2 linked regions of the Lichenicola cladoniae genome follow. The protein of the gene in region 2 interacts with the protein of the main gene of each other region in a pairwise test. Links are inferred from orthologs where the notes say so. Each region holds a gene or a part of one and is shown on either strand. Other genes may lie near its edges. The genes, in order: recJ and HN018_RS09220.

Evidence for each region.
Region 1: the proteins of HN018_RS09220 (region 2) and recJ interact in binary tests that used the Escherichia coli proteins (3 or more experiments, as listed by UniProt). The link is inferred for Lichenicola cladoniae from one-to-one orthologs.

Annotation. Positions count from the first base shown.
Region 1 is NZ_CP053708.1:1,861,100-1,876,976, forward strand. What follows is about bases 5,046-7,909. They hold recJ (single-stranded-DNA-specific exonuclease RecJ), read left to right. Parts: upstream 5,046-5,496; coding sequence 5,497-7,323; downstream 7,324-7,909. Other genes in these bases: glpX (class II fructose-bisphosphatase), read left to right, coding at 5,046-5,486. Also shown: HN018_RS08625 (ATP-dependent Clp protease proteolytic subunit), read right to left, coding at 1-590; HN018_RS08630 (OmpA family protein), read left to right, coding at 829-1,839; HN018_RS08635 (LL-diaminopimelate aminotransferase), read left to right, coding at 1,880-3,124; HN018_RS08640 (homoserine dehydrogenase), read left to right, coding at 3,121-4,449; more of glpX, read left to right, coding at 4,497-5,045; hsdR (EcoAI/FtnUII family type I restriction enzme subunit R), read left to right, coding at 8,408-10,210; HN018_RS29715 (type I restriction-modification enzyme R subunit C-terminal domain-containing protein), read left to right, coding at 10,283-10,798; HN018_RS08665 (class I SAM-dependent DNA methyltransferase), read left to right, coding at 10,827-12,395; HN018_RS08670 (restriction endonuclease subunit S domain-containing protein), read left to right, coding at 12,392-13,591; HN018_RS08675 (substrate-binding domain-containing protein), read right to left, coding at 14,683-15,768; HN018_RS08680 (Gfo/Idh/MocA family protein), read left to right, coding at 15,858-15,877. UniProt on the Escherichia coli protein: Single-stranded-DNA-specific exonuclease.
Region 2 is NZ_CP053708.1:1,989,072-2,005,106, reverse strand. The notes cover bases 8,316-11,337. They hold HN018_RS09220 (DNA topoisomerase), read left to right. Parts: upstream 8,316-8,682; coding sequence 8,683-10,992; downstream 10,993-11,337. Other genes in these bases: HN018_RS09215 (class I SAM-dependent methyltransferase), read left to right, coding at 11,036-11,337; HN018_RS09225 (potassium channel family protein), read left to right, coding at 8,316-8,590. Outside these bases: HN018_RS09250 (zinc-dependent alcohol dehydrogenase family protein), read left to right, coding at 1-769; HN018_RS09245 (LLM class flavin-dependent oxidoreductase), read right to left, coding at 899-1,930; HN018_RS09240 (DEAD/DEAH box helicase), read left to right, coding at 2,158-5,385; HN018_RS09235 (nucleotide disphospho-sugar-binding domain-containing protein), read left to right, coding at 5,432-6,769; HN018_RS09230 (SIS domain-containing protein), read left to right, coding at 6,819-7,373; more of HN018_RS09225, read left to right, coding at 7,394-8,315; more of HN018_RS09215, read left to right, coding at 11,338-11,938; HN018_RS09210 (FAD-binding domain-containing protein), read right to left, coding at 11,965-13,104; HN018_RS09205 (monooxygenase family protein), read right to left, coding at 13,487-13,951; HN018_RS09200 (TetR/AcrR family transcriptional regulator), read left to right, coding at 14,038-14,589; HN018_RS09195 (LysR family transcriptional regulator), read left to right, coding at 14,888-15,787; HN018_RS09190 (SDR family NAD(P)-dependent oxidoreductase), read left to right, coding at 15,891-16,035.

The sequences.
Region 1 (15,877 bases), 130 kb from region 2 along the record:
CCGGTCTCACGCGCGAACAGCCGGTTCAGCCGCTCGCGCATCTTGATGATCTCGCGCGCCTCGATGTCGATGTCCGTCGCCGGTCCACGCACGCCGCCCATCGGCTGGTGCAGCAGGAAGCGCGTGTTCGGCAGGCAGAAGCGCTGGTCCTTGGCGCCGGCCGCGAAAATCAGCGCGCCGGCGCTGGCGACCCAGCCGGTGCCGATCATGCGTACGGGTGCGACCGCATTCACGAAGCGGATCATGTCGTGGATGGTGTCGCCGCTCTCGACGTGACCGCCGGGCGAGTTGACATACACGTCGATCGGCTTGTCCGACGCGCCGGCCAGGGCGAGCAGGCGGCCGGTGACGTCGCGCGCCACCTTGTCGTTGATCGCACCGAAGATCAGCACCTTGCGCTGGTCGAACAGGCGCTTCTCGAGCTCGTTGATCGGCGAGGACAGGGTCTTGTTGTCACCGGGCTCGGACGGCTCGGGACCGTTGGGCTCGGGCACTTCCGGGCCGTCGGGGTCTTCGTCATCCATCCGGATAAGGTCGTTCGGCGTCATGCCGGTCATCAGGCTCTCCCTCGATCCGGTACTGGGGATCATTGCATCCATCCTGCAACCGACCCGGCACGATGCCAAGCCGGCGGGATGACGGATCCGTCCGGGGCCCGGATGGGCCTCCGGTCCGCTACATACGGTCCGCTGCATGTAGGGTGTCCGGCCGGCAGGTGAAGACCGGCCGGCGCACGATGACGACGCTGTTTGCAAAGCGGCGGCTTCTCCCGCGGGGAAGGGCCGGGTAACAGTGGCATCCTGACGCACTGCCGGAGCGATCTCCCGCATGGATCGTCGTCGTGGATGGAAGCGGATGGGCAAGGCAGGCGGCACGGTGAAGCCGGACGGACAGGGCCTTCCCCGGCGGACAGGCGGATCGGCGGCGCGTATAGCGTCCGGCCTGGCACTGGTGCTGGTGGCGGGATGCGGCCATCGCGACGTGATCGATACGCCGGTGAGCTGGTGGCACGACCTCGAAGGCGGCGCCATCGCGCAGCAGCGGCCGCCACCGCCGGGAGTGGACGATCCCTATCCGAAAATCGGCACCACGCCGGCGGCCGCTCCCCAGGTGGCCTCGCTCGACCTGCGTAAATCGGTGACCGACAACCTGGTCGAGCAGCGCAATCTTTCGGCCCGGCTGAACGCGCATGATCCGCTGCCACCGCCGGTGACCGCGATCGCCGCACCGCCAAAGACGCCGGCGCCTACGGCCACAGCGTCGTCGGCGACGCTCGACGCGGCCGACGCCCCTGCAACGCCGGCACCGGCCCAGCCTGCGGCGCCTACGACGGTGAATCCCCCCGGGGAGACCGAGCTGGCGATGCCGGACGTCATCCCGCCGGCGACCCAACCGGGCGCCCCGGCCGGCACCGGCCTGGATGCGGCCAGCGTCGCGATGCCGCAGATCCCGTCGGCGCCACCGCCGCCGCCCGGCCTGCCCGGGATCGGGACTCCGGCCGAGGTCACGTATGCGCCGCCGCCGCAGCCGCACTACGCGCTGGCCGCCCGCTCCGGCGAGGCGCTGGAATTCGCCGCCGGCTCCGATGTGCTGAGCCCGGGGCAGTCGGGAACGTTGCAATCCGTGGTCGCCAGGCGCGGCGCCGGCAGCATCTTCGTGCACGGCTATGGCGATGCGGCGTCCGACGCGCCGCGCGACCAGGCACTGGCCCTGACCCTGGCCGCCCTGCGCGCCCGCACCGTCGCGGACGTGCTGGAGAAGCAGGGCGTGCCGTCCGGATCGATCCATATTCGCGCCGACGCATTCGGTCGCGGCGCGACGGCGGGTCTGGTAGACTGATCCGACCGGCAACCCCCGAAAGCATCGCGAAGAGCCTGCCATGACCGAAGAATTCCACCGCATCCGCCGCCTGCCGCCGTACGTGTTCGCGGAGGTCAACAAGGCGAAGGCGGCGGCACGCAGTCGTGGCGAGGACATCATCGATCTCGGCATGGGCAATCCGGACAGCCCGACTCCGCCGCACATCGTGCAGAAGCTGGTCGAGACCGTGTCCGATCCGCGCTCGCACCGCTATTCGGTCAGCCGCGGCATCCCCGGCCTGCGCAAGGCGCTCGCCGGATATTACGCACGCCGCTGGGACGTGGGCCTCGACCCGGAAACCGAGATCGTCGCGACGCTCGGCTCCAAGGAAGGCCTGGCCAACCTGTCGGCCGCGATCACCAGCCCGGGCGATACCATCCTGGTGCCGAACCCGTCCTACCCGATCCACCAGTTCGGCTTCATCATCGCCGGCGCGTCCGTGCGCTCGGTGCCGGCCAAGCCGGACGACGACATGCTGCGGGCGCTGGAGCGCGCGGTCCGCCATTCGGTGCCCAAGCCGACCGCCTTGATCGTGAACTTCCCGTCCAACCCGACCGCGTATCTGGCCGACCTCGATTTCTACAAGGAGCTGGTGGCCTTCGCGCGCCGCGAGGAAATCTGGATCCTGTCGGATCTCGCCTACGCGGAAATCTATTTCGGCGACCTGGTTCCGCCCTCGATCCTGCAGGTGCCGGGCGCCAAGGACGTGGCGGTCGAGTTCACCTCGATGTCCAAGACCTACTCGATGGCCGGCTGGCGGATGGGCTTCGCCGCCGGCAATCCGCGGCTGATCAACGCGCTCACCCGGATCAAGTCGTATCTCGACTACGGCGCCTTCACGCCGATCCAGGTGGCGTCTGTGGCGGCACTGAACGGCCCGCAGGACTGCGTCGACCAGGTGCGGGCGCTGTACAAGGAACGCCGCGACGTGCTGATCCGCGGTCTGGCCGTGGCCGGCTGGGATGTGCCGTCGCCGGGCGGCTCGATGTTCGCCTGGGCGGCGATCCCGGACAAGTTCGCCCATCTCGGCAGTGTCGAATTCTCCAAGCTGCTGCTGCAGGAAGCCGGAGTCGCGGTGGCGCCCGGCCTGGGCTTCGGCGAGCACGGCGAAGGCTTCGTGCGGATCGGGCTGGTCGAGAACACCCAGCGTCTCCGGCAGGCGACGCGCAACATCAAGGCCTTCCTGACGTCGCATGACGGGGTGATCGATCCGCGCGGCGTCGGTGCGATGCGGCATGACGTGCATCTGGAAAAAGCCGGATGAACACGCTCTCGCTCCACGCCGCCGCGGCGCCCCTGCGCGTCGGTATCGCCGGTCTCGGCACCGTGGGTGCCGGCACCGTGCGGCTGCTGCGTGCCAATGCCGAGCTGATCGCGGCGCGGGCCGGGCGGCCGGTGGTGGTGACCGCGGTTTCCGCGCGCGACCGGCATCGGGCCCGTGGCATCGACGTGTCGAGCCTGGCCTGGCACGACGACGCGCTGACCCTGGCGACCGATCCCGATGTCGATGTCGTGGTCGAGCTGATCGGCGGATCCGAGGGTGCCGCGCGCACGCTCGTCGAGACCGCCCTGTCGCGTGGCCGCCCCGTGGTGACCGCGAACAAGGCGCTGATCGCCATCCATGGCGCCGGCCTGGCCTCGGCGGCCGAGCGCGCCGGCGTGGCGCTGGCCTTCGAGGCTGCGGTGGCCGGCGGCATCCCGGTGATCAAGGCGCTCCGCGAGGGGCTGGCGGCCGACCGGCTGGTGCGGATCGGCGGCATCCTGAACGGCACCTGCAACTACATCCTGACCGCGATGCGCGAGACCGGCCGCGGCTTCGCCTCGGTGCTCGAGGAGGCGCAGGCGCTCGGTTACGCCGAGACCGATCCGTCGACCGACGTGGACGGCATCGACACCGCGCACAAGCTGGCGATCCTGGCGGCACTGGCCTTCGGCCGCCCGGTCGATTTCGACTCGGTGCATATCGAGGGCATCCGCCGGATCGGTGCGGCCGACATCGCGTTCGCCACCGAGCTCGGCTACCGCATCAAGCTGCTCGGCATCGCCCGGCGCAGCGACCAGGGCGTCGAGACCCGCGTGCATCCATGCCTGGTGCCCAACACCGCGCCGATCGCGCAGGTCGAGGGCGTGTTCAACGCGGTGGTCGCCGAGGGCGAGTTCGTTGGCCGGGTGATGCTGGAGGGCAGGGGCGCCGGTGCCGGCCCGACCGCGACGGCGGTGGTGGGCGACCTGATCGATATCGCCCGCGGCAGCCTGGTCCCGGCCTGGGGCGCGATCTCCGGATCGCTGTCGAAGCTGACCTCGGTGCCGATGTCCGCGTGCCGTGGCTCGTTCTACCTGCGGCTCGACGTGCGCGACCGGCCCGGCGTCATTGCCGAGATCACCGCCGTGTTGCGCGACTGCGGCGTCTCGCTGAAGAGCATGCTGCAGCATGGCCAGGCGCCGAGCGCGCTGCCGGACGAGAGCGTGCCGATCGTGCTGGTGACGCACGAGACTCGCGAAGTCGCGATGCAGGAAGCGACGGCGCGTATTGCAGGGCTCGACGTCGTGGTGGCATCTCCGGTGATGATCCGGATCGAGGCAGGTTGATTCGACTCGTCGTTCAAGATCTTCCGCTATCAGCCAAAGGAATTCGCATGCAAGCGTCCACCGGTTCCAGCTATCAGACAGACCGCAACCTGGCGCTCGAACTCGTTCGGGTCACCGAGGCGGCTGCCTTGGCGGCGTCGCGCTGGACCGGGCGCGGCAAGAAGAACGAGGCGGATGGCGCCGCCGTCGAGGCGATGCGGCTGGCCTTCGATACCGTCGCCATCTCGGGCACCGTCGTCATCGGCGAGGGCGAGATGGACGAGGCGCCGATGCTGTATATCGGCGAGAAGGTCGGCGCCGGCGGACCGGCGATGGACATCGCGGTCGATCCGCTCGAAGGCACCTCGCTCACCGCCAAGAATGCACCCAACGCGCTAACCGTGGTGGCACTGGCCGAGCAGGGCAAGTTCCTGCACGCGCCCGACATCTACATGGACAAGATCGCGGTCGGTCCCGGCCTGCCCGAGGGCGTGGTCGACCTGGATTCGAGCATCGCGGTGAACCTGCGCAACCTGGCGCGGGCCAAGAAATGCGACGTCAGCGACCTCACTTTGTGCACGCTGGATCGCGACCGCCACGAGGAGCTGATCGCGCTGACCCGCGAGGCCGGCGTGCGGGTCATGCTGATTTCCGATGGCGACGTGGCGGGCGTGATCGCCGCCTGCATGCCGAACAGCGGCGTCGATATTTTCGCAGGCTCCGGTGGTGCGCCCGAGGGTGTTCTGGCGGCGGCGGCTTTGCGTTGCACGGGCGGCCAGATGCAGGCCCGCCTGCTGTTCGAGGACGAGGCCCAGGCAACGCGGGCCCAGCAGATGACCCCCGGCGATCCGCGCCGCCGGCTCGCCCTCGAGGACCTGGCCCAGGGCGACGTGCTGTTCTCGGCGACCGGCGTCACCACGGGCGCGCTCCTGCGCGGCGTGGTGCGGTCCGGCGACCATGCGGTGACGCATTCGATCGTCATGCGCAGCAAGTCGGGCACGGTGCGGTTCATCGAGGGGCACCATAACTTCGCGACGAAAACCTGGAGCGCCACCTGACTGCCGGCTGATGCCTGACGGCGGCCTGGTCCCGGCCATCGCCGGGGGCGCGCTCCCCGGCAGCGTGCTCGGGGTCGAGGCCAGCATCGGCCAGCGGCGCTGGATCTGGCGCGGCGCCGACAGCGCCGCCCAGGAGCGGGCTGGGCTGGCGATGTCGCAGCGGCTGGTCCTGCCCGAGATGGTCGGGCGGCTGCTGGCGGCGCGCGGCGTCGATGTCGAGACCGCGCAGCATTTCCTCGAGCCGACCCTGCGCGCGCTGCTGCCCGACCCGTCCTGCATGATCGACATGGACGCGGCGGCGGCCCGGCTGGCGCGGGCCGTCGAGCAGTCCGAAACCATCGGCGTATTCGGCGACTACGACGTGGATGGCGCCTGTGCGGCGGCGGTGCTGACCACGCTGCTGCGATCGTTCGGCTGCACCGTGCATACCCATATCCCCGACCGGATTCGCGAGGGCTACGGCCCGAACGCGACGGCCCTCGGCGGCCTGGCGGAGCGTGGCGCGACGCTGATCGTCTGTGTCGATTGCGGCACCGCGGCGGCCGACCAGCTCGCGCACATGGTCGGCCGGGCGGACGTTGTCGTGCTTGACCATCACAAGTCGGACGGTCCGGTGCCGCCGATCCTGGCCACCGTCAATCCGAACCGGCTGGATTGCGGGTCCGGCCTGAACACCCTGTGTGCGGCGGCGATCACCTTCCTCACCGGGGTGGCGCTGGTCCGGCATCTGCGCCGGGACGGGTATTTCGCCAGCCGGCCGGCGCCGGACCTGATCGCGCTGCTGGATCTGGTGGCGTTGGCGACGGTCTGCGACGTGATGCCACTGACCGGCCTGAACCGGGCGCTGGTCACCCAGGGGCTCAAGGTGATGGGAAGGCGGGCGCGCCCTGGCATCCATGCGCTGCTGGAAGTGGCGTCTGTGAAGGACGTGCTGAGCGCGTTCACCTGCGGCTTTGCGCTTGGGCCGCGGATCAATGCCGGCGGCCGGATCAGCGAGGCAGATCTCGGCTTGCGGCTGCTGCTGTGCGACGATCCCGTCGAGGCGAAGCTGCTGGCCGAGCGGCTGGATGCGGTGAACCGCCAGCGGCGCACCGTCGAGAGCGGCATCATGGACCAGGCGATGGAGCGCGGCGCCGCGCAGATCGAGGCGGGCCATGCGGTGATCCTGCTGGCGGGAACCGACTGGCACCCGGGCGTGGTCGGCATCGTCGCCGGGCGGCTGAAGGAGCGGTTCAACCGCCCAGCCTTCGTGGCGGCGGCACTCGAGGACGGCACCGTGAAGGGCTCGGGCCGATCGGTCGACGGGCTGGACCTGGGTTCGGCAATCATCAGCGCACGCCAGAACGGGCTGCTGCTGACCGGCGGCGGCCACGCGATGGCGGGCGGGTTCTCGCTTCAGGCGAGCGACCTGGACAGGTTCCACGCCTTCCTCGACGAGCGGCTGGCGGCGGCCCGGTCCCGCCCGATGGCGTCCGCATTGGCGGTGGACGGGGTGCTGACGGTGCAGGCCGCGACGGTGGAGCTGGCCAGCCACATCGACCGGCTGGCGCCCTTCGGGTCCGGCAACGAGGAGCCGCTGTTCGTGCTGTCGCGGGTCAGGGTGCTGCGGGCCGACCGGATCGGCCGCGAGGGCAACACGCTGCGGCTGATGCTGGAAGGCGAGGGCGGCGGCCCCCGGCTCAAGGCGCTGCTGTTCCGCGCCAACGAGAGCAAGCTGACCGCGACGCTGGAGGCCCGTGGCGGCCCGCCGCTGCACCTGGCCGGCTGGCTGCGGGCGGAGAGCTGGAACAACACGACTAGCGCCGGCTTCTTCATCCAGGACGCCGCGGTCGCTTGACCGCCAAAGGTCGCTCCGCTACGCAGTCGCCGTAGGTCGCCCAGGCGACACTCTGGCCCAAGTCCTGTTCGTCTAGTGGCCTAGGACACCGCCCTTTCACGGCGGTAACACGGGTTCGAACCCCGTACGGGACGCCAATCAAATTGCTCAGTGTTTCGAGAATGTGTTTTTGGCTGAGCCGGTTAGGAAAGCTTGGGGCTGGCATTGAATCTTTTCGTTCGGTAGCCTGAGGTCACAAAGAAAGGGCAGCCCCCTTGTGGCACCGCCCTCCGATCTGTCTGGCGAGGGCCAAAGTGTCTATGGAACGGTGGGCGCTAGTGGAGCAAAGGTGCCCTCACTGTCGTCGGCTGTCGGAGACCGTGTGTCGCCTCTAAGGCATTTCGAGCCTCAGCACCTTGACTGGTTCGTCTTCATACTTGCGCCAACGGCCTACGGTGCATCTTCGCCTTGCTCGACAACATCGAGGTTAAGCCCATGCGACAGTTGTGGTCGGTGCCGGCAGGTCGATTACTGCGGCCGAGGCGTGTGCGGCCCGCAGGCGAGCCAGAATTCAAGGCCGACTGAAGAACTGCGTATAGATCGCGGTTGGTGTTATGGTGCAAAGGCTCGCCGATCACGCTTCATGCCTTCAAAGACGCAATACCATTTGACGTGCCAACCTTGCGCGTCTACCCCGGCACTTGGCTCATCTCCAGGGGTCCTGGACATAGCTCGAACGCCCGGCCGCCTCTTACCGTAGCCGTCCAGATGCAAAGCGGCTCTAGGATTTCGTGCAACGGTTCAAGTCAAAGCAGGCGTTACGTCGCGTAGGACCTCGCCACGAGCGCCGGCACTTCTTGAGGCGGACGCTCCAGTTCGACCGATTTTTTCGCATCGAGACGAGATTTAAGACTCCCGCCCGTAAGAGCAGTGTTCCACACTATGGTGCCTGCGATGGTTCCGATAATCGCCTAAGTCAGCATGCTACTACCAAGGTCTTACTGAAAAGACCGGAAGCCGAATTTAGGCCTGCGTCTTTCATCAAGCGGGCGAATTAGATGTAATGAAGATCCCGGGCACCTGCGTAAGAATGGGATGAGAGTGATTGGCGGACGAGACCGAAACCGAGGCTGATACCTGCCGTAGGGCTATCACTCCACGTCTGCAAGCTGCTGGGTGGGATAGCCTTCCTCATCAGTTGCACGAGCAGCACATTATCACTCCTGGGCGCATCCTGTTTACCAAGCGCGGGACAAGGCGAGGTGAGCGTCGAAGGGCCGACTACTTATTGCGCTATCGAGCCGATGTTCCCATTGCGGTTGTTGAGGCCAAGGCCTCCTACCTGCCTGCTGCAGAGGGCATGCAGCAGGCGAAGCAATATGCAATCATGCTTGATCTAAGCTTCGCTTATTCCAGCAATGGCGTTGAAATTCTGGAATTTGACTTTTTTACTGGACTAGAAAAGCTAGTCGACACGTTCCCAGCTCCGGATGAGCTCTGGGAGCGACAGCGTATCGGCCTCGGGCTAGATCCGCGTGCAGCGGAGGTGGCGCTAACGCCTGGACGCCCTGATCCGAAGCAGCCTCTTCGCTACTACCAAGAAGCAGCAATTACTCGAGCCATTGAGGCTATTGCGTCGGGCCGCCGTCGTACATTGATTATCCTTTGCACGGGATCGGGTAAAACATCCATTGCCTTCCAGATCGCATGGCGTCTTCACGCCGCCCGCTGGACAGCAATCTCAGGCCGCTTGCGCGCACGTGTGCTATACTTGGCGGACCGCGATGTGCTGGTGAAAGACCCGCAGAACCGATACTTCGGACCATTCGGGGATGGGCGCCACCGCATCCTGGCCGGACATGCACCGGGGTCACGCGAGGTCTTCTTTGCCACGTATCAAGCTCTACTGGAAGAGGGACCCAATGACGTACGATTTGCAGGACTGCCCTCCGACTTCTTCGATTTGATTATCGTCGACGAGTGTCACCGTGGCAGCTCACGTGCTGACAGTGCTTGGCGTACTATTCTCGAGCATTTTGCGGCGGCCGCTCAGATTGGCATGACAGCGACACCGATATACGACGAGACACGCGATACCTTCGCTTATTTCGGAGCGCCGCTTTACGTCTACTCCCTAAGACAGGGGATTGAGGATGGGTATCTTGCCCCTTACAAGGTCCGTCGTGTCGTAACTGACTTTGACGCTGCAGGTTGGCGGCCGACAAGTGGCGAACTCGACCGCTACGGGCAACCTATTCCCGACGACGAATATCAGACCAAGGATTTTGAACGCGTTGTGGCACTTCGGGCTCGTACTGAAGCGATTGCTCGTCATTTAACTGAATACCTCCGCGGTACCGACCCGTTCGCTAAGACACTTGTTTTTTGTGTTGATCAAGAGCACGCGGACGAAATGCGCCGAACTCTGGCTAACCTGAATTCCGACCTGATGGTGATGCACCCTGATTGGGTTTGTCGTGTTACCTCAGATGAGGGCGATGTCGGACGCACGTATCTGGAACGCTTTCAGGATTTGGATTTACGTACGCCGGCTGTGCTGACAACGTCACAGATGCTTACGACTGGCGTCGATGCGCCGACTGTACATAACGTTGCGCTAGTCCGCGTCATCGGTTCGATGAGCGAGTTCAAGCAGATCATCGGCCGGGGCACGCGTGTCCGTGAAGATTACGGAAAAACCTGGTTTACGATTCTTGATTATACAGGTACCGCGACGGCAAAATTTGCCGACCCAGCATTCGATGGTGATCCCATTGCCGTGATGGTGGAACCGATGGATCCGATCACAGGCACCGTGCCTGATGGGGCCCTTGAGACGACTCCTCATGAGGATTCAACAGCGAATGAGGCTCAAGATGAAGGGGGCGGAACAGTCCTTGTGCCATGAGGCGGCGGACCCGCGGCCAGATCAAAATATTATGTAGATCAAGGAAGATCCCGCATCGTGTGGGACCGAGCAATGGAGCTCGATCCAGAAGGTAGGCTTGTTACCCGAAGAGTCCTTGATCGCACACGGGACGTTGTGCGCACTCTTTATGCAACGCCTGCCGCTCTCCGCACGGTCTGGGGCCTTCCTGATAAGCGGCTAATAGTAGCAGAGGCGCTGGCTGCTCACGGACTCGACGTGAAGGAGCTGGCGGAGGCTGCTGGACAGCCCGATGCTGACCCCTTTGACTTGCTCTGCCACGTAGCTTGGGACGCCCCGCCTCGCACAAGACGAGAACGAGCTGAAGAGTTGAAGCGCCGCAAACCCGCGGTTTTTGATCGGTTTGGCGGAGAGGCTCGGGCCGTACTGGATGCCCTTCTTGATAGATATGAGATTGGCGGCCCGGATGAATTGCGGCTGCCGGAAGCCTTGAAGATCAAGCCACTTTCCGCCATGGGCAACCCGCTGGAAATTGCTAGTCGGTTCGGTGGCCCAGAAGGTCTTCGGCAGGCTGTGATTGAACTGCAGGAACAACTCTACGCCGCCTGATTTGGCTGGCCCTTTAAAGAGAATCAAGATGGCACCAGCACAACGGTTGAAGCGGGAGGCTCCCCCGCGCGGCGCGGCCCAGCGGCTCGACGCCATTATTAAACAGGCTCGCAATAAGTTACGTAAGGACAAGGGCTTAGACGGTGACACAGACCGTTTGCCGTTGCTTGCGTGGCTCATGTTTCTCAAGCTCTTGGATGACGTAGAGCGTGTGCGTCAAGCAGAGGTCGCGATGGAGGGGCGGCGCTTCGACAGCGTGGTCGCGCCTCCCTATCGCTGGCGAGATTGGGCCTCGCCAAAAGATGGGCTTACGGGGGATGACCTCATCCGCTTCTTGACGATCGAAAAGGAGACGCTGCGGCCGGATGGCACGACTGGCCCAGGTCTTTTCGCAACTTTGCGCTCCCTCCGGGCTGATGGCGCACGTGATCGTCGAACGGTTGTTGCAACTGTATTTGTAGGCGTCAGCCTAAAGGCGCGTTCAGGCCACATCCTACGCGAGGTGGTAGAGCTGGTGGATGGCATCCACTTCGATGCCTCTGACGAGGTGTTCCAGCTCTCGCGCCTTTATGAGAGCATGCTGCGTCAGCTGCGTGATGCAGCTGGTTCGGCTGGCGAGTACTATACACCGCGTCCTGTCGTGCGGCTCATGGTAAAAGCACTCGACCCTCGCCTTGGCGAGGTAGTGGAGGATCCGGCGTGTGGAACCGCAGGCTTCTTGGTGGAGGCTTTTACTCACCTTCGCGATCAGCGCAAGAGTGCAAAAGACCAGCGTATCTTGCAGGAGCGGAGTATCCGTGGCGGTGAGGCTAAGCCGCTACCATTCCTGCTGGGTCAGATGAACTTGATGCTGCACGGCTTAGATGCGCCTGACATCGATTCCGGTAACGCTCTTCGCAACAAACTTACCGAAATAGGAGAGGCACAGCGGGTGGATGTCATCCTGACTAATCCCCCGTTTGGAGGAGAAGAGGAGGCGTCTGTTCTTGGTAATTTCCCAATAAATAAACGCACTTCGGAAACGGCTCTGCTGTTTTTGCAACTAATAATGCGCAAGTTACGACGTGGCGGGCGAGGCCGAGCCGCGGTTGTCTTGCCAAACGGAACGCTGTTTGAGGGCGGAGTCGCGGCAAGAATCAAGGCGGAATTACTGGAAACCTGTGACCTGCGCGCAATCATCCGTCTCCCCGAAGGAGTGTTTGCACCCTATACGGACATACCGGCCAATATCTTATTTTTCAGCACCGGAGGTCCGTCCCGCAACGTTGCCTATTGGGAGCAAACCCCGCCAGAGGGACGGCGGAAGTATACCAAAACGCAGCCAATGCTAGATGAGGAGCTAAGCGACGCGTTGGCATGGTATCGTGTCGGATTTCCGGATGATGAACGTGCTTGGATGGTGCAGGCGGAGAGCCTGCTGATAAAGGACAAGGCTGGTCGAGTCGTTTCCTGTAATCTTGATATCAAGAACCCTAAATCTGCAGCAAAAGAAGATCATCGTTCTCCATTCGAGATTATTGCATCTGCGATCGAGAAAGAGCGTGAAGCACTTCGACTTTTGGAAGACGTGCGAGTATTGCTGAGGCAAGACACGTGACGGTTCGGGAGCAGCTACATGTTGTACTAGAGGATGTACTGACACCAAACTACGACTGGATAGTCTTGGATCCTGATGCTGACTATAAGCAGGTAACCGTTAAACTCTGGGGCAAGGGCATAGTCCAGCGAGCGATCGTCAAAGGCAGTGATATCGCTGCCGCCTCTCAACTACGCGTTAAAGCCGGGCAGTTCATTGTCTCTCGGATCGATGCAAGGCACGGGGCATTCGGATTTATCCCACCTCAGTTGAACGGCGCAGTTGTTTCGAGCGACTTTCCTTGCTTTGACGTGGATAAAACCCGGCTCAACGTAAGGTATTTAGCTTGGCTCAGCCGAACTCCAGAGTTTGTGGATCTTGCGCGATCGGGTAGCGAAGGATCAACAAACAGAGTACGTCTGAAAGAGGCTCGCTTCCTAAAACAAAAGCTCATTTTGCCGTTGCTAGCAGAACAAGAGGCAATTGCGAAACAATTGGACAAGGCAGCGTCTTATATAGAAAAAAGAGCAAAAGCGGCGCAGTCAGTTAGTGATAACTTGCAAGCGATGCTGCAGGTTGTTTTCCGTCGTATCACGCGCAGTGCGCCTGTCGTTTGCCTTGGTGAGATCGCTCCGTTGGTCCGTCGTAATGTAAAGATCGAGGAAGAGAAGAGCTATACGGAAATCGGTATACGTAGCTTTTATCGCGGAACATTCCGCCGACGAACTATTCCAGGTTCTTCTTTTACTTGGCAGGAGCTTTTCTCAATCAAAGAACACGATTTGATATTCAGTAATTTAATGGCCTGGGAAGGTGCGGTAGCAATTGCGACACGGAGCGACGTCGAATGTGTCGGTAATCGACGCATGCTCACCTGTGAGGTTAATTTAAAACGAGCGGTCCCAAGCTTCATTCACTTCTATTTCACGCAACCAGAGGGTTCGGCTCGGTTGATTGCAGCCTCTCCAAGTAGCATTGCTCGAAACCGTACATTAGGCCCGGTAGCACTCCATAATCTACCGGTTCCACTGCCTAGCTTGGGTGCGCAGCAGATATTCGACTCTCTGCATACCAAAGTTCAGGCGGCGCTAGCTGCACATAACAAGGTTGAAGAAGAGCTCGCCAATCTCTTGCCGGCTTTGTTGCATCAAACCTTCAATGATCACGAAGTGGCTTTGCCGAATAAAAAGGCGACAAGGCGCCGTGCAGCCGCTTAGGTTTTATTTACGGTTCTAGACCCGTGAGTTGAGGGAGAAAAGTTTAACTTAAGGTTAGGGCATGAGGATGAACAATACATCCGGTAATGTCTGGCGTGGCGTTCATCTTGCTTAAGGCGAGGCTGCTATCTGCCGTGGTCTCGTGCATGAAAAGCGGATTGGGGCTGCACTTTCGATTTCGGCTCGGTCTGGCCCCCGTGAAAATATTTGGTTTGTGGTCCCGGCCGATTAGCTACATTTCGTGGTATTGGATGGTGTGTGGCACCTGCGCCAGCTTGTTGTGCCAAAATTTGAGTGTGCGCGGTTCGCGATTAAGCATATATTCTAACCTGATGGTAGAGACGTTCACAAGGTCATCGACCTGTTGGAGTGACCAGCAAGATGATTAAGGTAGATGTTTGATAAGCGAATTGCAGGGCCGCACGGTCGGGTATCAACCGCTGGCAAGCCTGGACGTTTTTGCGCTTACTTGAGAGCGTCTGCGGCAGCATTATTGATGGCCTTGCACAAACGAGACACCCCGACTGGGCAGGAATTCTTGGCAAGATAAGCTATCTTCTCAATGTCGCGTGTATTCAGCGTCGAGTTGATTTGAGCGGTAACAAAAAAGGCGGAGAGCAGGAGCCTTCTTGGTTTCGGCTGCGAAGTTAGGAAGCGATCTCCAATGGTCGGCTAAGATTCTTGCCACACCCTCGGACGACGCCTCGGCTATTTCCCCTCCGTCGCACCCTTAATAAAGATGGAGATACGCCGCGACAGCTCGCCACGACGTCAGCCCGTCGGCTGCAGTCTCCGCAGCATCCGCCTTCGCTGGTGGGCAAGCTAAAGACTGGGCGCCCACGTTGCCAACGAACAGAAGAAGAAACGCAGCAACGGGAAGACATTTAACGAATAGGTTTACGTTCCCGGCTTGCCCCATGCGCGGTACCGACAGGCGGCTACGCCAGCATGATGTTGTTCCCCGACTAAGACAGGCGCGATACCCGTGTAGCCTGCCCTTCAACGTTTCGACGGAAGCTGCCCCACAAAGTGCACCCGGACGGCCGAGACCCTGACCCAACAAATCAGACATCTCCACACCGCCTCCATCATCAGCCAAACCCATCACTCCCACCCTCCACCAACGTCATCGGCCAAAGCCGCTGCACCGGCCCAACCAGGACCCCCTCATCATCGGGTGTCATCGCCAGCAGCAACGCCTCGGCAAGATCCCTGCCGAGGTCGTGCAGCGATAGCGTGAAGCATGTCAGCGAGGGCGACAGGCCGCGGCTTGCCGGCGTGTCGCGGATGCCGATCAGCGACATGTCCCGGCCTGGTCGCAGTCCGGCCTCCTGCAGCCGGCGATAGGCCCCGACCGGCATGGTGTCGCCATTGAGGATCAGCGCCGTCGGGGGATCGGCCAGCCCCAGCAGCGTATCCACGGCCCGGTAGCCACCGGCCTCGTCGGTCTCGACGCGAACCAGCAGGGCCGGATCGACCGCCAATCCGGCGTCCTGCAGTGCTGCGCGATAGGCATCGGCAAACACATGCCCGAGATTGATGTCCGATGCCGGGTCGGCCAGGGCGATACGCCGGTGTCCGGCGGCGGCAAGGCGGGCGACCGACTGGTGGGCTACGGCCTCGAAATCGAGGTCGATCCACGGCTGGCTGCCGCCGGACAGGCTGCGTCCCAGCGTGGCGAACGGAACCCCGCGCTCCAGCAGGAACGGGATGCGCGGATCATGCCGCATCGTCGCCGACAGCAGCCAACCATCCGCAAGGCCGCGCGACACCGCACGCTGCAGGAACGCGAACTGGTCCTCGTCGCTCCGGGCAAGCAGGACCATGAGGTCCAGTTGCCGGGACGCCAGGGCAGCCTGGATCCCGCCGAACAGCGCCATGAAGAACGGGTCGCCCTGGGCCGCACTGTCCGCGCTGGGGGTCAGCACGAAGGCGATGGTCCGGGTCTGGCCACGACGCAGCGTCTGGCCGGCCTGGTTGGGCACGTAGCCGAACGCCGCGACCGCCTCGAGCACCCGGACCCGCGTCGCCTCGCGCACGTCCTTGCGGCCATTGAGGGCCCGGGACACCGTGCCGATCGACAGGTCGAGATGGCGGGCGAGCGCGCGTATGTCCATCGGGTCCGTTCCATCCTCGAGCCGTGTCGCCGCAATCCCGGCTTGACGCAGGGATAGCACGCGCACAGTCTCCGTAAACGTTTACGGGACCGATCGCCGAACGCAGCCTCACAGAAGGCAGGCGGCGATCGAGCAGGGGGAGGATGACGATGCGAGCAGCCTTGATCGG
Region 2 (16,035 bases):
TGACAATGTGATCTCCACAATCACACCCGATTGGATCGAAGGGGCACGACCCGGCACCGCTCGCACCCCATCTTACCGGACGCTCGGCGGACACTATCCCGGAGTGTTGGCGGAGTACGTTGTGTTTCCCCAGGATTGGTTCGTCTACGCCCCCACGACGTTGCAGTCGGCGGACGCCAGCACCTTGCCCTGTGCTGCCCTGACGGCATGGTTCGCCCTGATCGAGCGCGGCAGGTTACAGCCTGGGCAAACGGTGCTGATCGAGGGTACGGGGGGCGTCGGCCTGTTTGGGTTGCAGATTGCGATGGCGCACGGAGCCACGGTGATCGTGTCGGCAGGTTCGGACAAGCTCGACCGCGTCAGGGCGCTGGGCGCGCACCACGCCATTGATCGACGCCTGGAGAAGTGGGGGAATATTGTGCTCGACATCACGGATGGCCGAGGTGTCGACCACGTGCTTGAGATCGTTGGCGGCACCCACCTCGGCCAGGCGGCGGAGGTCGTGGCTGTGGGTGGGCGCATCTCCTTGATCGGTGCGCTCGGAGGCTTCGAGGTGAGCGCTCCCGTGGCTCCTTTGCTGTTCAAGGATGTGGTCATCCAAGGCATCGGTACGGGTCATCGCCGCGCCCTGGAAGACCTCGTCCGAATGGTGGACCGGACCGGCCTGAAACCTGTGATCGACACACGCTACTCGATAGACGACCTGCCCGAAGCGCTCGACCATTTGAGCCGCGGCCCTTTCGGCAAGATAGTCATCGGCGTGTCGTGATGGTGACGGCGTGGGGCGTGTTGATGAATGCTTCCGCCCTGGATGCAACATTCCGGTATCGATCAGAGACAGGCGCCAACAGGTAGAGGCCATCATGCGCGGGACAGATGCACTTGAGCGCCGGCCGGATCAGGCGAGCAGTTCGCGCACCATCGGGATGACGCGGGTGCCGTAGAGCTCGATGCTGCGCATGATCGTCTCGTGCGGCATCGGGCCGGCGCTGTATTTGAGGTCGAAGCGCGAGAGGCCGAGGACCTTGGCGGTGGCGGCGATCTTGCGGGCCACGGTCTCGGGCGAACCGACATACAGCGAGCCGTGGTCGGCCTCCTGGTCGAACTCGGCGCGTCCCATCGGCGGCCAGCCGCGCTCGGCGCCGATCAGGTCGCGCATGGTCTTGTAGTCGGGCCAGAGCTGGGCGCGCGCCTGCTCGTCGGTATCAGCGACATGGCCTGGCGAATGGACCCCGATCGGCTGCACCGGCCTGCCCAGTTGCGCGAACGCTCGCCGATACAGGTCCACATGGCGGCCGAACCGACGCGGCTCGCCGCCGATGATCGCCAGCATCAGCGGCATGTCGTAGCGGGCTGCCCGGACCACCGATTCGGGGCTGCCGCCGACCCCGATCCAGGTGGTGAGGGGCCTGGTCTCGGTCTGTGGGAACACGCTCTGGGCGACCAGGGGCGGTCGGCTGGCACCCTTCCAGTTCACCGGGTTCTGCCGGACCAGGGCTGCGAACAGGTCGAGCTTTTCCTCGAACAGGGCCTCGTAATCGGACAGCGCATGGCCGAACAGCGGGAAGGATTCGGTGAACGAGCCGCGCCCGAGGATGACCTCGGCCCGGCCGTTCGATGCCGCGTCCAGGGTGGTGAAGCGCTGGAACACCCGGATCGGGTCGTCCGAGCTCAGCACCGTCACCGCCGAGCCCAGCCGGATGCGCCCGGTCAGGGCGGCGATGGCGGCCAGCACGATCTCCGGGGCCGAGACCGCGAAATCGGCGCGGTGATGCTCGCCGATGCCGATGAAGTCGATCCCGACCCGATCGGCCAGCACCCCCTCGGCGATGACGTTCCTGATGACCTGCGCATGCGGCAGAAGCCGCCCGTCCGGGCCGGCGGTGACGTCGCCGAAGGTGTCGAGCCCCATCTCAAGGTGCTGTGGCATCCGGTACCCGTTCCCGCTGTTGCGCGGTTCGACGCATAGAGGGCGCCGATTGCCGACGCAAACCAGACCGGCACGAGGGATGCGCTCGAATGGTTCGACGTGGCGGCCATTGTCCCGTAGAGTGCCCGGTCCGAAGTCGGCAGCGATTCACCCCGCCGCTGCCCTCAAACTGCCAGCTTGCCGTAACGGGAAGCAGTGCCTCTTGACCCGAAGGTTCTTCTTCCTGGATGCCGACACCTTTCTCCCCGGACGATCTCAGCCGGTTCTTTGACGCGAGCGTATTGCGGCGCGGACGCTCCCTGATCCTGCTCGGATCGGTGACCGCCACGCTCGAGGACGGCTCCATCTCCGTCGCCGTGGATCACCTCGAGGCGCGCCATACCGCCACGGTCGCGCCGTCGCCGCGCGGCGACAAGGTGGTGTTCCCCAGCCGGTGCAGCTGCGGCCAGTCGGCCTGCCTGCACATCGCGGCTGGTGCCCTTGCGGCACTCGATCGCTATCCGGCGCTGCGCAAGCCGGAGCGCAAGCTACCGCCGGGCGCAGATGCCGATCCGGTCGGCGAGGAGCGCCATCGCCTGCTGTTCGAGCTCTCGCCGAGCGAGCCGCCGCACGCCTGCTATGTCGAGACCCTGATGGTGGGGGAGCGGACCGGCGTGGCCGTCGCGACCACCCCGGCCCGCATCCTGGCCGACCGGTCCAGCACCGAGAGCAGCCGGATCATGGCGCGGCTGCTGGGCAGCGGCGAGACCAGCCGCAACCCGGTGGCGCCGGCATCGGTGACCCCGGTGCTCGGCCTGTTGTCGCGCCTCGGCCGCGCACGCTGGCAGGCGACGCAGAAGACGCTGGTCCGCGGCGAGGAGCGCGCGTTCCAGGCCGACGTCGCCCCGGAGATGCCCGAGCACTCGGCGATCATCCTGGGTGACGCCGGCCCGTGGTACGTCGATGCGGAAACCGGCGCGCTTGGCCGGGTGCGGCTGCGCCAGGCCCCGGTCGTACCCCGGGCGGCCCCGGTGCTACCGTCGCCGGCGCGTCCGATCGTCAGGCCATACGGCACCGGCCCGCGTCCGCCGGACCGGTCCCGCTTCACGCCGAGCCGGCCCGCCACCTCGCGTGGCGGCCAGTCCGGACGGAAGGTCACCACCACCATCGACCCGGTCATCCGAGAACATCCGCCGGCGCCGGTCCTGCGGCTGCGCCGGACCGAGTGCCCGGACGAGTCCGGTCACCTGAAGATGGTCGACGCCCTGACCGTCGAATTCGATTATGACGGCATCCTGGTCGCCAGCCACGACGACCGGCAGTTCCTGCGGGTGCATCGCCCGGGAGACCTGCCGGGGCATCCGAGCTTCGTTCGCCGCAACACGGCCGCCGAGGCCGGGGCGCTCGACGTGCTGCGGCAGCACGGCCTCACCCAGATGCGCGTCGCCGACCCGACCAACGTCAAGGGCCAGATGGTGTTCGTCTATCGCACCGGCGATGCCACCGACCGGTGGCAGACCTTCGTGCTCGACCAGGTGCCGGCACTCGAGGCGGAAGGCTGGCAGAACAAGATCGAGCGGGTGTTCCTGCCGAGGGCGGTCGCGGCGCTGGGCGATTACGATGTGCGGGTGACCGATGCCGAGGCCGGCAAGTTCTCGCTGGATTTCGGCGTCGAAGTGGACGGCACCCGTATCCCGTTGCTGCCGATCCTGTCCCGCCTGCTCGAGCGCGGCGGCATCGAGGCGGCGAAGATCGTCGATGACGAAGTGATCACCAGTCTCGATGACGGGCGCATCCTGAAGCTGCCGGCCGAACGCATCCGTCGTTTGCTGGCGGTGATGTCGGACCTGATCGAGTCTGCGTCGCGCCTGGGCGAGGACCGGCTGCTGCTGTCCGACGGCGAGGCCGAGACGGTGCTCGGTCTCGAGGATCTGCTCACCACGCGCTGGGAAAATGCCACCGCGATCGAGGCGTATGCCGAGCATTTCCGGCACGACATGACGCTGCCGACGGTGGCGGTCCCGGCCAGCTTCACCGCCACGCTGCGTCCGTACCAGCAGCAGGGCGTCAACTGGCTGCAGCACCTGCGCTCGGTCGGGCTGAACGGCTTCCTCGCCGACGACATGGGTCTCGGCAAGACCGCGCAGACCATCGCCCATATCGTCATCGAGGAGGCCGAGGGCAGGCTCGACCAGCCGGTGCTGATCGTGGTGCCGACCAGCCTGGTGGCCAACTGGACCGCCGAGCTGGCGAAGTTCGCGCCGCATCTCGGCGTCGTGGTGCTGCATGGGGTGAACCGTCACGAGCGGCGCGCCGACCTGACCGGCATCCATGTGGTCGTCACCACCTATACGGTGCTGACCCGCGACATCGAGGCGATGAAGCAGCTGCCCTGGCACCTGGCCGTGCTCGACGAGGCGCAGGTCATCAAGAGCCCGGATGCGATGTCCACCAAGGCGGTCTGCCAGCTGACCACACGGCATCGGCTGTGCCTGTCGGGCACGCCGATCGAGAACAACCTGCAGGAATTGTGGTCGGAGTTCGCGTTCCTGATGCCGGGGCTGCTGGGCGATCGGAAGGGGTTTGCCAAGCGCTTCCGCCGCCCAATCGAAAAGGACAACGACCCGCAGCGGCGCGCGCAGCTTATCCGCCGCATCAAGCCGTTCCTGATGCGCCGCACCAAGGCCGAGGTGGCGACCGACCTGCCGCCGAAGCACACCATCCTGCGTCGCATCGATCTCGCAGCCGACCAGCGCGAGCTGTACGACACCATCCGCGGCACGCTGTACGACAAGGTGCGCAAGCAGGTGGCCGAACTCACCACGTCGCAGAGCCGGATCGTCATGCTCGATGCGTTGCTGAAGCTGCGCCAGGTCTGTTGCGATCCGAGGCTGGTGAAGCTTCCGTCGGCGCGGCTGATCGAGAGTTCCAGCAAGCTCGACGAACTGCTGGAAATGATCACCGAGATGATCCCCGAGGGACGCCGCATCCTGCTATTCTCGCAGTTCACCACCATGCTCGATCTCATCAAGCCGCGCCTGGTCGAAGCCGGTATCGAATTCGCAGAGCTGCGTGGCGATACGCGCGATCGTGCGGAGCCGGTACGCACGTTCGAGAGCGGCGCGGTCTCGCTGTTCCTGATCAGCCTCAAGGCAGGCGGCCGCGGGCTGAACCTGACCTCGGCGGATACGGTCATCCATTATGATCCGTGGTGGAATCCCGCGGCGGAGGATCAGGCTTCGGACCGGGCGCATCGGATCGGCCAGACCAAGCCGGTTTTCGTGTACAAGCTCATCGCGGCGGACACGGTCGAGGACCGGATCGTCGAACTGCAGCGCCGGAAAGCCAACCTCGCCAACATCGCGCTGAGCGAGGACGAGGAGTTCAGCGGCGTCGATGTCGACGATGTGGAGTTCCTGTTCGGCAGTTCCATGCAACCGGAGCCGGTTGCAGCCGAGATGTCGGAGACGGCGTGATTATTGCAGTGCCGAATCTATCCCTGCTCATCGAAGGCGGCGCCCCGTGAAGATCATCCTGGCCGGAACCCCGATGATCGGGCATCTCAACCCGCTGCTTTCCATCGGCAGGATCCTGGTGGCCGGCGGCCATGAGGTCGTCGGGCATACCGCAAGCGCGCACCGGCATCGTTTCCAGGCGGCCGGTGCGTCGTTCCAGCCGTTCGACGACGTCATCGACCAGGATCTCAGCGATCTCGACCAGGTCTATCCCGAGCTGAAATCCCTGGCCTCCGGGCCGGAAAAGCTGATGTTCCTGTTCAAGCGCGTGTTCATCGGGCGGCTGGTTGCCCAGGATGCGTCGCTCAGGGCACTCCTGGGTCGCTTCCCGGCCGACCTGGTCCTGACCGACAATCTGTTCCTGGGGACGTTCCCGCTTCTCCTGGGTCCGCGCGACCAGCGCCCGGCGATCGCGCATTTCGGCGTGACGCCGCTGTTCACCACCCGCGACGACGGTGCACCGCACGGTCCAGGGCTGCCACCGGCGAGCGACGATGCCACGATCGCCGACTACCGGATGATGCGGGACATGATCGATCCGGTGTTCTTCGGACCGATGCAGCAGGAGATCGATCGGGTCCTGGCATCGATCGGTATCGGCCCGCTGGCGACCAAGCTGAACGATGCCAGCGTCATCCTCCCGGACCTGTTCTTCCAGCCGACCGTCGATGCCTTCGAATATCCCAGGCGATCGCCGCCTGCATCGCTGCACTTCATCGGCGCGCTGCCGCTGCCCGCCATCGAGACCCCGCTGCCCGACTGGGCCGGCGATGTCTCGCGCGCCACGACGGTCGTTCTGGTCACGCAAGGGACTTTGGCGAATCACGATCTCGGCGAGGTGGTGGCGCCGACCCTGGCGGCGCTGAAGGACCGGCCGGACATCCTGGTGGTGGTCGCGACCGGCGGCCGGTCGATCGAGACAATTCCGGGGGAAATTCCGGATAATGCGCGGGTGGCGGAATTCCTGCCTTACGACTGGCTGATGCCGCAGGTCGATCTCGTGGTCACCAATGGCGGCTATGGCACGGTCAATTTCGCGTTGAGCCAGGGCGTGCCCCTGGTGGTGGCCGGCACCAACGAGGACAAGGCGGAGGTCGGCGCGCGGGTGTCGTGGAGCGGAGTCGGGATCGGCCTGCAGACAGACACGCCCCGGCCGGTCGCGCTGCGGAAGGCGATCGAGCGGGTGTTGGGCGAGGACCGGTATCGCGAGGCGGCCGAACTCATGGCGCAGCGCTTCCTGGATGTCGACAGCGAGAACACGGTGCTCCGGCTGTTCGAGGCGGCGATCGCGAACCATGTCTCCCCCCACCCCGATCCTCGACCGATCGTGCTGGAGATGAGCTGACGATGGGGTGGCTGAATGCCGCAGCACGGGGCGGAAACGGGAGTACACGATGAGCAGCCTCTACCGAGAAGCGATCGACGAACTGCAGGACGTGTTCTCGAGGATCGACGACGGCGCGGTCGATCGCGCGGTGACCATGATCGCCGAGGCACGCAAGATCGTGGTGTTCGGATGTGGGCGCGAGGGGCTGCAGATACGCGGGCTTGCGATGCGCCTGTTCCATATGGGGCTTGCGGTCTCGGTGGTCGGCGACATGACGACGCCGCCGGTCGGGGGTGGCGACCTGTTCGTGGTCACCGCCGGACCGGGCGAGCTGTCCACGGCATCGGCACTGCTCGAGATCGCCAGGCGCGCCGGCGCCAGGATCCTGTTCATCACCGCGCAACCGGAAGGCCGGAGTGCGGCGTACGCCGATCAGGTCCTGGTCCTGCCGGCACAGACGATGGCGGACGACCAGGGCGAGGCGAAGTCGTCCACATTGCCGATGGGCTCGCTCTACGAAGGCGGCCTGTTCATCCTGTTCGAGGTGATGGTGCTGAAGCTCTGCGAGCGGCTGAAGATCGGTCCCGACGACATGCGGCACCGCCACACGAACCTCGAATAGCCTGCGCGGCCGGCCGACCGATGCTGGTTGTCCTGGCGATCGTCCTGGCGCTGGTCCTGCTCGCGGTGACGGCACAGGACGCGTTCGAGGTCATGTTGCTGCCGCGGCGGGTGTACCGGCGCGTCAGGCTGGCGCGGCTGTATTTCCGGTCGGCCTGGTCGGCGTGGATCTGGGTGGCGGACCGATGGTTCGCGGGCGACCGCAAGATACGCTTCCTCGGCGTGTTCGGCCCGCTCTCGCTGGTGATCCTGTTCTCGCTCTGGGCGGCGTTGTTCATCATCGGCTTCGGCCTGCTGCAATGGGCGCTGCAGGGTCATTCCCGGCCCCCATCGGCGCTGAGCGAACAGGTCTATATGAGCGGGGTGACGTTCTTCACGGTGGGCTATGGGGATATCGCACCCCACACCGCGCTGAACCGCATACTGGCCGTTGTCGAAGCAGGCCTCGGGCTCGGCTTCATCGCCGTCGTGATCGGCTACCTGCCGGTACTCTACCAGTTGTTCGCGCGGCGCGAGGCGCATGTCATCCAGCTCGATGCCCGCGCCGGCTCGCCGCCCACCGCGACCACCATGATCGTTCTTCATGCGGAGCCCGGCGGTCTCGCGAAACTCGACGAGATGCTGCGGGAATGGGAAACCTGGGGCGCGGAACTGCTCGAGAGCCATCTCTCCTATCCGATGCTGGTCTATTACCGCTCGCAACATGACAACCAGTCCTGGCTCGCGGCGATGGCGGCGGTGATGGATACCAGCGCCCTGGTCCTGGTCGGGATGGAGGACATGCAGCCGCTCCAGGCGCGGATGACCTTCACCATGACGCGCCAGGTGATCGTCGAGATGTCCCGGGCCCTCGGGATCGGCCCGTCGCCTTTCGAGGGAAACGACCGGCTGTCGCACGAGACCTACCTGGCGATGGAAGAGGCTTTCGGGAATGCCGGAGTGAACTGGACCGGAAGCGCTGATGCGGAGGACGTGCTCCATGCGCTTCGGTCCACCTACGAGCCGCTGCTCGACGGGTTGAGCAGGCGCCTGTCGCTGCAACTGCCGCCATGGCTCCCGCCCGATGGTGCGGCGGGCCACTGGCATGGCGGGCACCGTGGCCTGATCGCCAAGCGGCTGGTCGAACAACTCTCGGGCCCCGGTCGCCAGGGCGTCACGCCCGAACCGTCGTCCGGGCGGTTCGCTTCGCGCCTTCGCCGGCGGCTGCAGCGGAAGTAGACCGCGCCCGTCGATCGGCAGGACGCGAAAGCGGATGCCGACGCGACGCGCCGGGTCTGGTCGGCGCGGGTTGAAGAACCTATCATGAACGCATGGTCGAGCAGATCGTCATCACCGAGAAGTCCAGCCAGGCCAAGGACATCCGCGATGCGGTCGGCAGTCGCTACGGGACCATCCTGCCGGCCGAGGGCCATCTGTTCGATCTGCTCGAGCCGGAGGAAGTCGAACCAAGCTGGAAGCGCTGGACGCCGGTGCTGCTGCGTCCCGAGGGTCTGTATGGCACCCGTCCGGCCACCGGCGGCAACAAGGCGTCAAAGCTCAAGGCGATCCGCGAGGCGCTGGTTTCGGCGAAGCGGGTGTGGCTCGCGACCGACTGCGACCGCGAGGGCCAGCTGATCGGCCAGGAAATCCTCGAGCACTACAAATATCGCGGCGAGGTCCGGCGGGTGATGTTCACCGCCCAGGATGCCGTCACCATCCGCGACGCCTTCACCAATGCGCGGCCGAACGGCGAGCACGCGGCGCTCTACCAGGCGGCCGTCGCACGGCGGCAGGCGGACCAGATCTACAATCTCTCGCTGACCCGCACTGCGACCGTCACCCTCGCCCGTGGCGCCCGCACGGTGATCGGCGTGGGCCGGGTCAAGACGCCGACGCTCGCTATCGTCTGCCGGCGGGAGCTGGAAATCCGCGAGTTCGTGGTCCAGCCGTATTTCGAGATCGTGGCGACGGCCACGGTGGCGACGGGGCAGTTCCGGATGCGGTTCGCGCCCAAGGAGCGGATACCGGATCGCGCCACGGCCGAGGCGATCGCGGTGCTGGCGGACGGCGCCGACGGCCCGCTCTCGGTCAAGGTCGAGGACAAGCGGCAGGCACCACCCCGGCTGCACGACCTGCCGTCGCTGCAGAAACTCTGCGCCTCGCGGTTCGGCTGGTCGGCGGCGCGCACGCTGGAGGTGGCGCAGGAGCTCTACGACGGCTCGGGCAAGAAGATCATCACCTACCCTCGTGCCGAAACCCGCTATTTGCCCGAAAGCCTGATCCCGCAGGTGCCGCGCATCGTCGAGGCGCTCAGGGTCGGCCAAAGCTTCGCGGCGATCCCGGTGCTCGATCCACCGCTGGTCCGGCGCGGCATGAGCGGCACCTTCAGCGACAAGGGGCTGGCGGGCGCGAGCCATCATGCGGTCATCCCCAACCACAATACCGTCGATAATTTGCGCGCGGTCTGGCCCCGGCTCAGCGCGGACGAGCGGCGGTTGTTCGACGTGATCGCGCGGTCCTACCTCGCGGCGATGATGCCGGATTTCCGCTACCGGCAGACGACGGCGCTGCTGGATGTGCAGGGCTACGTGTTTCGGGCCGCGGGTCGCCAGCCGATCGAGATGGGTTGGCGGGCGGCGTTTCCCGAGTGGCAGCCGGCGGAGGAAAAAGGCGACGAGGCGCAGCTGTTGCCGGCGCTCCGGTCGGGCGAAACCGCGTTGCTGTCCGAACCGAAGGTCGAGGACAAGGAAACCCGCCCGCCACCGCGCTACAACGAGGGCACGCTGATCGACGCGATGCAGAATGCCTGGCGCTTCGTGCCGGACGAGGCGTTGCGCGAGCGGCTGAAGGAGGCGAAGGGCATCGGCACGCCGGCGACCCGCGCCGAGATCATTCGCGGCCTCAAGACGCAGGAGTTCCTGGTCATCGACGGCAAGAACATCGTGCCGACCGATCGTGGGCTGGCCCTGTTCGACGTGCTGCAGAAGGCCGATCCGGCGCTGGTCGATCCGGGTGTGACCGCCCAGCTCGAACGGCTGCTGGATGACGTGCTGGTCGGCCGCACCGAGATGATGAGCGCGATCGACGCCGTGTGCGCGCAGGCCTCCCGCATCATCGGCCGCCTGACCGAGCACGCTTCCAGCGGTGCGGCGCCGCTGGTGATCGCGGCGGCAGGACCGCCCGGGAAGCCGGGAGCGGCGGGACGATCCGGGCCGCCCACGCCGGCGATGAAAGCCTATGTCGAGAGTCTGGCGAAGCAGAAGACCATCAAGCCGCCGCGCGGATATGCAAGTTCCGGCGCCGTCTGCCGCGCCTTCCTGGACAAGCATGCGGCATCGAAACAGGTGTCGGCCCAGGCGCCGGAGAGTTCCAAGCCAGTGACGCCACGCAGGCGCGCGGCTCCGGCGAAAGCGCGGGCAGCCGCCACCCCGGGTGCGAAGAAACGGACCGGTGGGAAGGCGCGAGCCGCCAAGGCGCCGGTTGCATCCGGACCGGCTGCGGGGGGAACCGAGATCCGGCTCAACATTCCATACGGGAACAAGGATGCCGCCCAGAAGCTGGGCGCGCGATACCGCGACGGCGCCTGGTATGTATTGGCCGGCCTCGATCTTTCCGGCTTTCGCGACAAGGGTTGGCTGTGACCGCGCAGTGCGGGCAGCGGTTACGACACAGAGGCTTTGCACTATGACGGATCACGTGGAAACGCTCCGGGCAGCCGCCCTGGGCGATGCCAGGGCACGAGCCTTTGCCGCACTCGAGCCCGATCGGAAAATACGCAACCCCGATACCCTGGCTCGGGAGTTTCTTGATCCGGGTGAACGGCCCGATCCGGATGAGCCCGAGCAGGTCGGGAAGTTCCGGACGAACCTGGAAGCCGTGCTGCCCGGAGCGTATTATTTGCAGAATGCCCGGACATTCCATCTCGACGCCTGCTTGCGCCGGGCGATAGATGGTGGCTTCAGGCTGGTGGTCTTGCTCGGAGCAGGCTTCGATACGAGAGCACACCGTCTTGCCGGTGCGGAACACGATGTCCGGTTCTTCGAGGTCGATTTCGGGGAGATCCAGCGTGAGAAGAAGGCGGCGCTTGAGCACCTGCCGGGTTCCGGCGCGAGAAACATCCATTATGTTGCGAGCGATTTCGAGGCGGACGCGCTTGCGGACATCGCCGATGCGCCCGGCTACGATTCTTCGGAACCGACGTTCTTCATCTGGGAAGGTCGCTCGGTCGATATGACCGAAGACGATGTGGACGCCGTGCTGGACTTCGTCAGCCAGCATAGCGTGCCGGACAGTGGCATCGTCTTCGACTACGTGCCGCGATCGATGATCGACGGCTCGGTCGCCTATTACGGCGGCGAGGAGTTCCGCGCGTTCATGGACCAGTCTGGGCGGCCGTTATCGTTCGGAATCGAGGACCGGAATCTGCGACGCTTTCTTGCGCAACGGAACTTCGAGCTCACGGCACTCGTGACGAACCATGAGCTGGAGACGCGATATCTGATGGATAGCGATGGCGTGCCGCACGGGCATGTTCCCGGTTATGCCCGCATTGCCGAGGCGACGATCATACGACGGCGTGGAACCTGACGGCTGGCGCTCGATCGGATGATGCCCTAGCCGGGAGACATCGCGCGAAGGATTGCCGGGGTGGCGCTCTTCACCTGGAAGTAGCCGCGCGTGGCATGTGGCCAGGTCAGCTCGTCCCACTGTCGACGCACCCGCAGGCAACCGGGTGGCAAGGCATCGGCCGATGGACCCACCGGCGCCCACGCCGCGACGACCGGCAGGCCATCCTCCCAACCGGGCACAGCGATGGCGGCGGCGCATCCGAACCACTGCCCGGCGCGATCCAACGCGTCGGCCATCGCTTCCCGGTCGGCCTGCCGGACCTGTTCCGAAGCATTGGGCGCATGCGCGACCAGTCCGCCGACACGGGTGACCCGGCAGCCCAGCTTCAGGGTCTCCGGGTTCAGGTCATCGAGATGCAGGAGCAGTGCGACGTCACCCGTCGGCACCGGGTCCGCGGACGGCAGCGGAACCAGGCTGGGAGGGTCGATCTCCTGCAACGGCTCCGGGCTCTCGTTCAGGCCGGTCGGGGAAAAACGGCCGTCGGTGAAGCGGCGGATGTTTTCCGCCCGCGCGGCATAGGCCTTCCCCTGTGTATGCAGCCCGGCGACCCAGCGCCACGACAGGGTGTTGCTGGCCGGATCTCCATCAAGCAGGTTCTGCAGGAAGAAATCCGCGCCGAGCACCCAGGGCAGGCGGAGGGTGAACACCCAGATCGAGGCGAACCACATCCGTGCGTGGTTGTGCAGCCAGCCATGCTCGACCAGTTCGCGCGCCCAGTCGTCGAAGCCGTCGATGCCGGTACGCCCGGACACGGCGTCCTGGTAGGCGCGTCGCAGACCGGAGTTCGCTGCCAGGCGCTCCCGCTCCGCCGCAACGTCGTCGAGGTAGCTTGTCCAGGCTGCAGGATGGGCCTCGAGGTTTCCCTTGAAGTAGGAGCGCCAGAACACCTCGTCGATGAACTTCTGCGCAGCCTTGGGACCATGCTCGGCCAGCGCGGCCCCGACGACCTCCTGCTCCAGCAGCAGCCGGCGGCGCAGGTAGGGCGAGAGTTCGCTTGTGGTCGCTCTTCCCAGGGGCCCTGCGTCGGTATTCCGGTTGGCGGCGTAGACGGGGCCGAAGCGCGGGACGGCTTCGGTCAGACGGTCGAGTGCAGCGCCGCGGGTCAGGACGATAGGACGGTTCATCACTCCTATATGGAGCCCTGCCCGCGAGCTACCATGCAGCCGGCTGATCACCGATGTTCACGACAACGTCGGCCACGACTGGATCCGATGGTTCAGCCGAAGCGTCCTGCGAGCCGCCGCGCGAGCCATCAACCAGACAGATCGCCGGTGACGTCTTCCACGCGTTCAACAGGGCCGCGTCCTGCAAGATCCGCCCGTCCTGGCCAACACCGGAGTCCAGTTCACAACAACCGGACACGCCGGCTCGGCAGCCGCAGAGACTCCATTGCCCTCGACGAGCCGCGTGAACGTGGCCGTCCGAGACGTGGATGATCCGGGGACCACCCGCCGCCAGCCTCTGCGCATCCGGGCCAACCCTGGGACGGACTTGTCCGCCACCCACTCAATCGACCGCCTGGGGTGCCGCTCGTGGCTCTACTGCCCCACCCTGTATCCGCGCTCGCGCCGACATGAACGGGCCGACAGGCTGCCGCTCGGGGGCGAAAAGTTGCAGGCCCACAGGTTCCGGCATCGCGACGTAAAGCGCCTCGATGCCACCTCGCGCGTGGTAGGTCTCATGCCAGAATCCTGCGTCTGCCGACAGTTCGCGGACGCTTCGCCACCAACCGGCATGCGGTTCGCTGCGTGTAAACCGCTCTAGCGTGTCGAGATCACGCCAATACTGGCGGAAGCCGAAGTGAAGCAGGCTGAACTTCATGCCTTCATGGGCGAGCAGGCCGTCCGGTCGGTCGCGCATGATCTTCGCCATCCCCGGACCGATCCGGCGCATTGCACGCAGGCCGCGCCACCCTCGCAACCGGAAACCGAGCATGATCATCACCAGATCGGGATACTGCGAGAGGTCCACCGACCTCCGGATCGTTGTTGCTTGCATAACCCGGCTTCCCATTGTTTACAGTGTAAACGTATCAGAGCTGGGTATACACTGTAAACATGGTCGATGAAATCTTATCGGATCTTCACGGACGCCTGATCGCTGCTGCCCTGACCAGGCTCGAGCGGGGCGACGAGATCGGGTTGCGTGCGATCGCGCGTGATGCGGGGGTTTCGGCGATGGCGCCCTACCGCCATTTCCGCGACAAGGCCGCGTTGCTCGCAGCGGTGGCCATGCACGGCTTCGACGACCTACGGACGGTGCTGCTGGCGGCAGATGATCAGGCGGACGCGTGTCTCGCGCTCGTGGCGCAGGGGGAAGCCTACCTGGCCTTCGCCCGGAGCCACCCCGCGCTGTTCAGGCTGATGTTCTCCGATCACGACGGCGGCCCTCCACCGGTCGAAGACAATGCCTATGGCGTGATGGTCCGGAGGGTGCGGCAACTTGCTCCGGCAGATCTCGAGACGGCGACGCTTGCCTGCTGGGCGGCTGTCCACGGCATGGCCACCCTAGCGCTCGATGGCAGCCTCCCCCCCAATGGCTCGCCCCGTGAACGCGATGCCCTCACGCTGGTCATCATGGGGCTTGTCGGGAATTCCCACGCACCCTGATCACGATGGTTCTTCTGTCGGTGGACGGTCCCGCGGGAAATTCGGAGGGCCGCCCGAGATCGGGATCATCGGAGGCCCCGTCTCTATCGTCATCGAGAAGGAGACCGGAACCCCTGTAGCGGGGCGGGTCAGGTAGCACTCGTTCGAGCTGTCCGCAGCCTTCATACACGACATGATGGCGTGCAGGTTATCGACCCGCAGCGCGCTCCGCGACTCCCGAAGCGACCGTTGCCGTCTTGATGACCGGCATAGCGGCGTCGACCGTCCGGACCGGGTCCGGTCTATGCTAGTGAAGGCCATGGCAGAGAAAGACTATCAGGACCTTCGCGCCCTGCGCTGCATCATCGACCGGGGAAGTTTCGTTGCCGCCGCGAGAGAGCTTCGGGTATCGCGCTCCGCACTCAGCGAGACGATCCGCAGGCTTGAGGATCGTGTCGGTATTCAGCTCCTGAACCGGACGACGCGCAGCGTCAGCCCCACGCCTGCCGGCGAGCGGCTGGCAATGCGATCAAGTTCAGCATTCGAGGAAATCGACGCGGCGCTGAGGGAGGCGAATGCAACCAGCGGCGATGTCGCGGGACCAATTCGGGTTCATGCGCAACGCCTGGGCTACCAGCTGTTCCTGCAGTCCCTGTTGCCCGGCTTTGTTCGCGACTTTCCCAGGATCAGCGTGGAAGTTCAGATCGACGATGCCGGCGTGGATATCGTGTCGGAGCGCTTCGATCTCGGGATAAGGCTCGGGGAGTTGCTGGAGCAGGATGTCATCGCGTTCGCGCTTCAGCCTCCCATATGCCAGATCGCCGTGGCCGCCCCGGCCTATCTGGATCGGCATGGCGTTCCCGATCATCCTCGCGAGCTGTGCCACCATCTTTGTCTCGTGTTCAGGTGGCCGGGCCATGCCGCGCTCTACAACTGGGAGTTCTACGAGAACGGAGCATGGTTTTCCGTCCCGGTTTCCGGCCCCCTGACCTTCAATGACCAGCGGGCGGCACTCGATGCGGCGATTGCAGGGGCGGGCATCGCGTTCTGGGTCGAGAGCGAGGTGAAACCCCATATCGATTCCGGTCGTCTCGTCCCCCTGCTAACGGCCTACTCCGAGGTTTTTCCCGGCTTCGCGCTCTACTATCCCCGGCATCGCCATCGATCGGCAGCCGTGACGACGCTGATCGGGGCGATCCGCGACGCCGCCAGGCGGTAGGGTATTGTGCCCTCATTTCCGAACAAGGCATGCGGAAGTGCCGGTATTAAAGCAGGCCGTTTGTGGCCCTACCTGATGAAGCATCATCACGAGGAGCCTCACCATGAACATCGCATCTATCCCAGCCGGGGAATTCGACGGAAAAGTTGCCATCGTGACCGGGGCGGCGAGTGGGATCGGCCGGGCAACCGTGGAGCTGCTTCATGCACGCGGCGCGTCGGTCGTTGCCGAGGATCGTGATCCGGAGG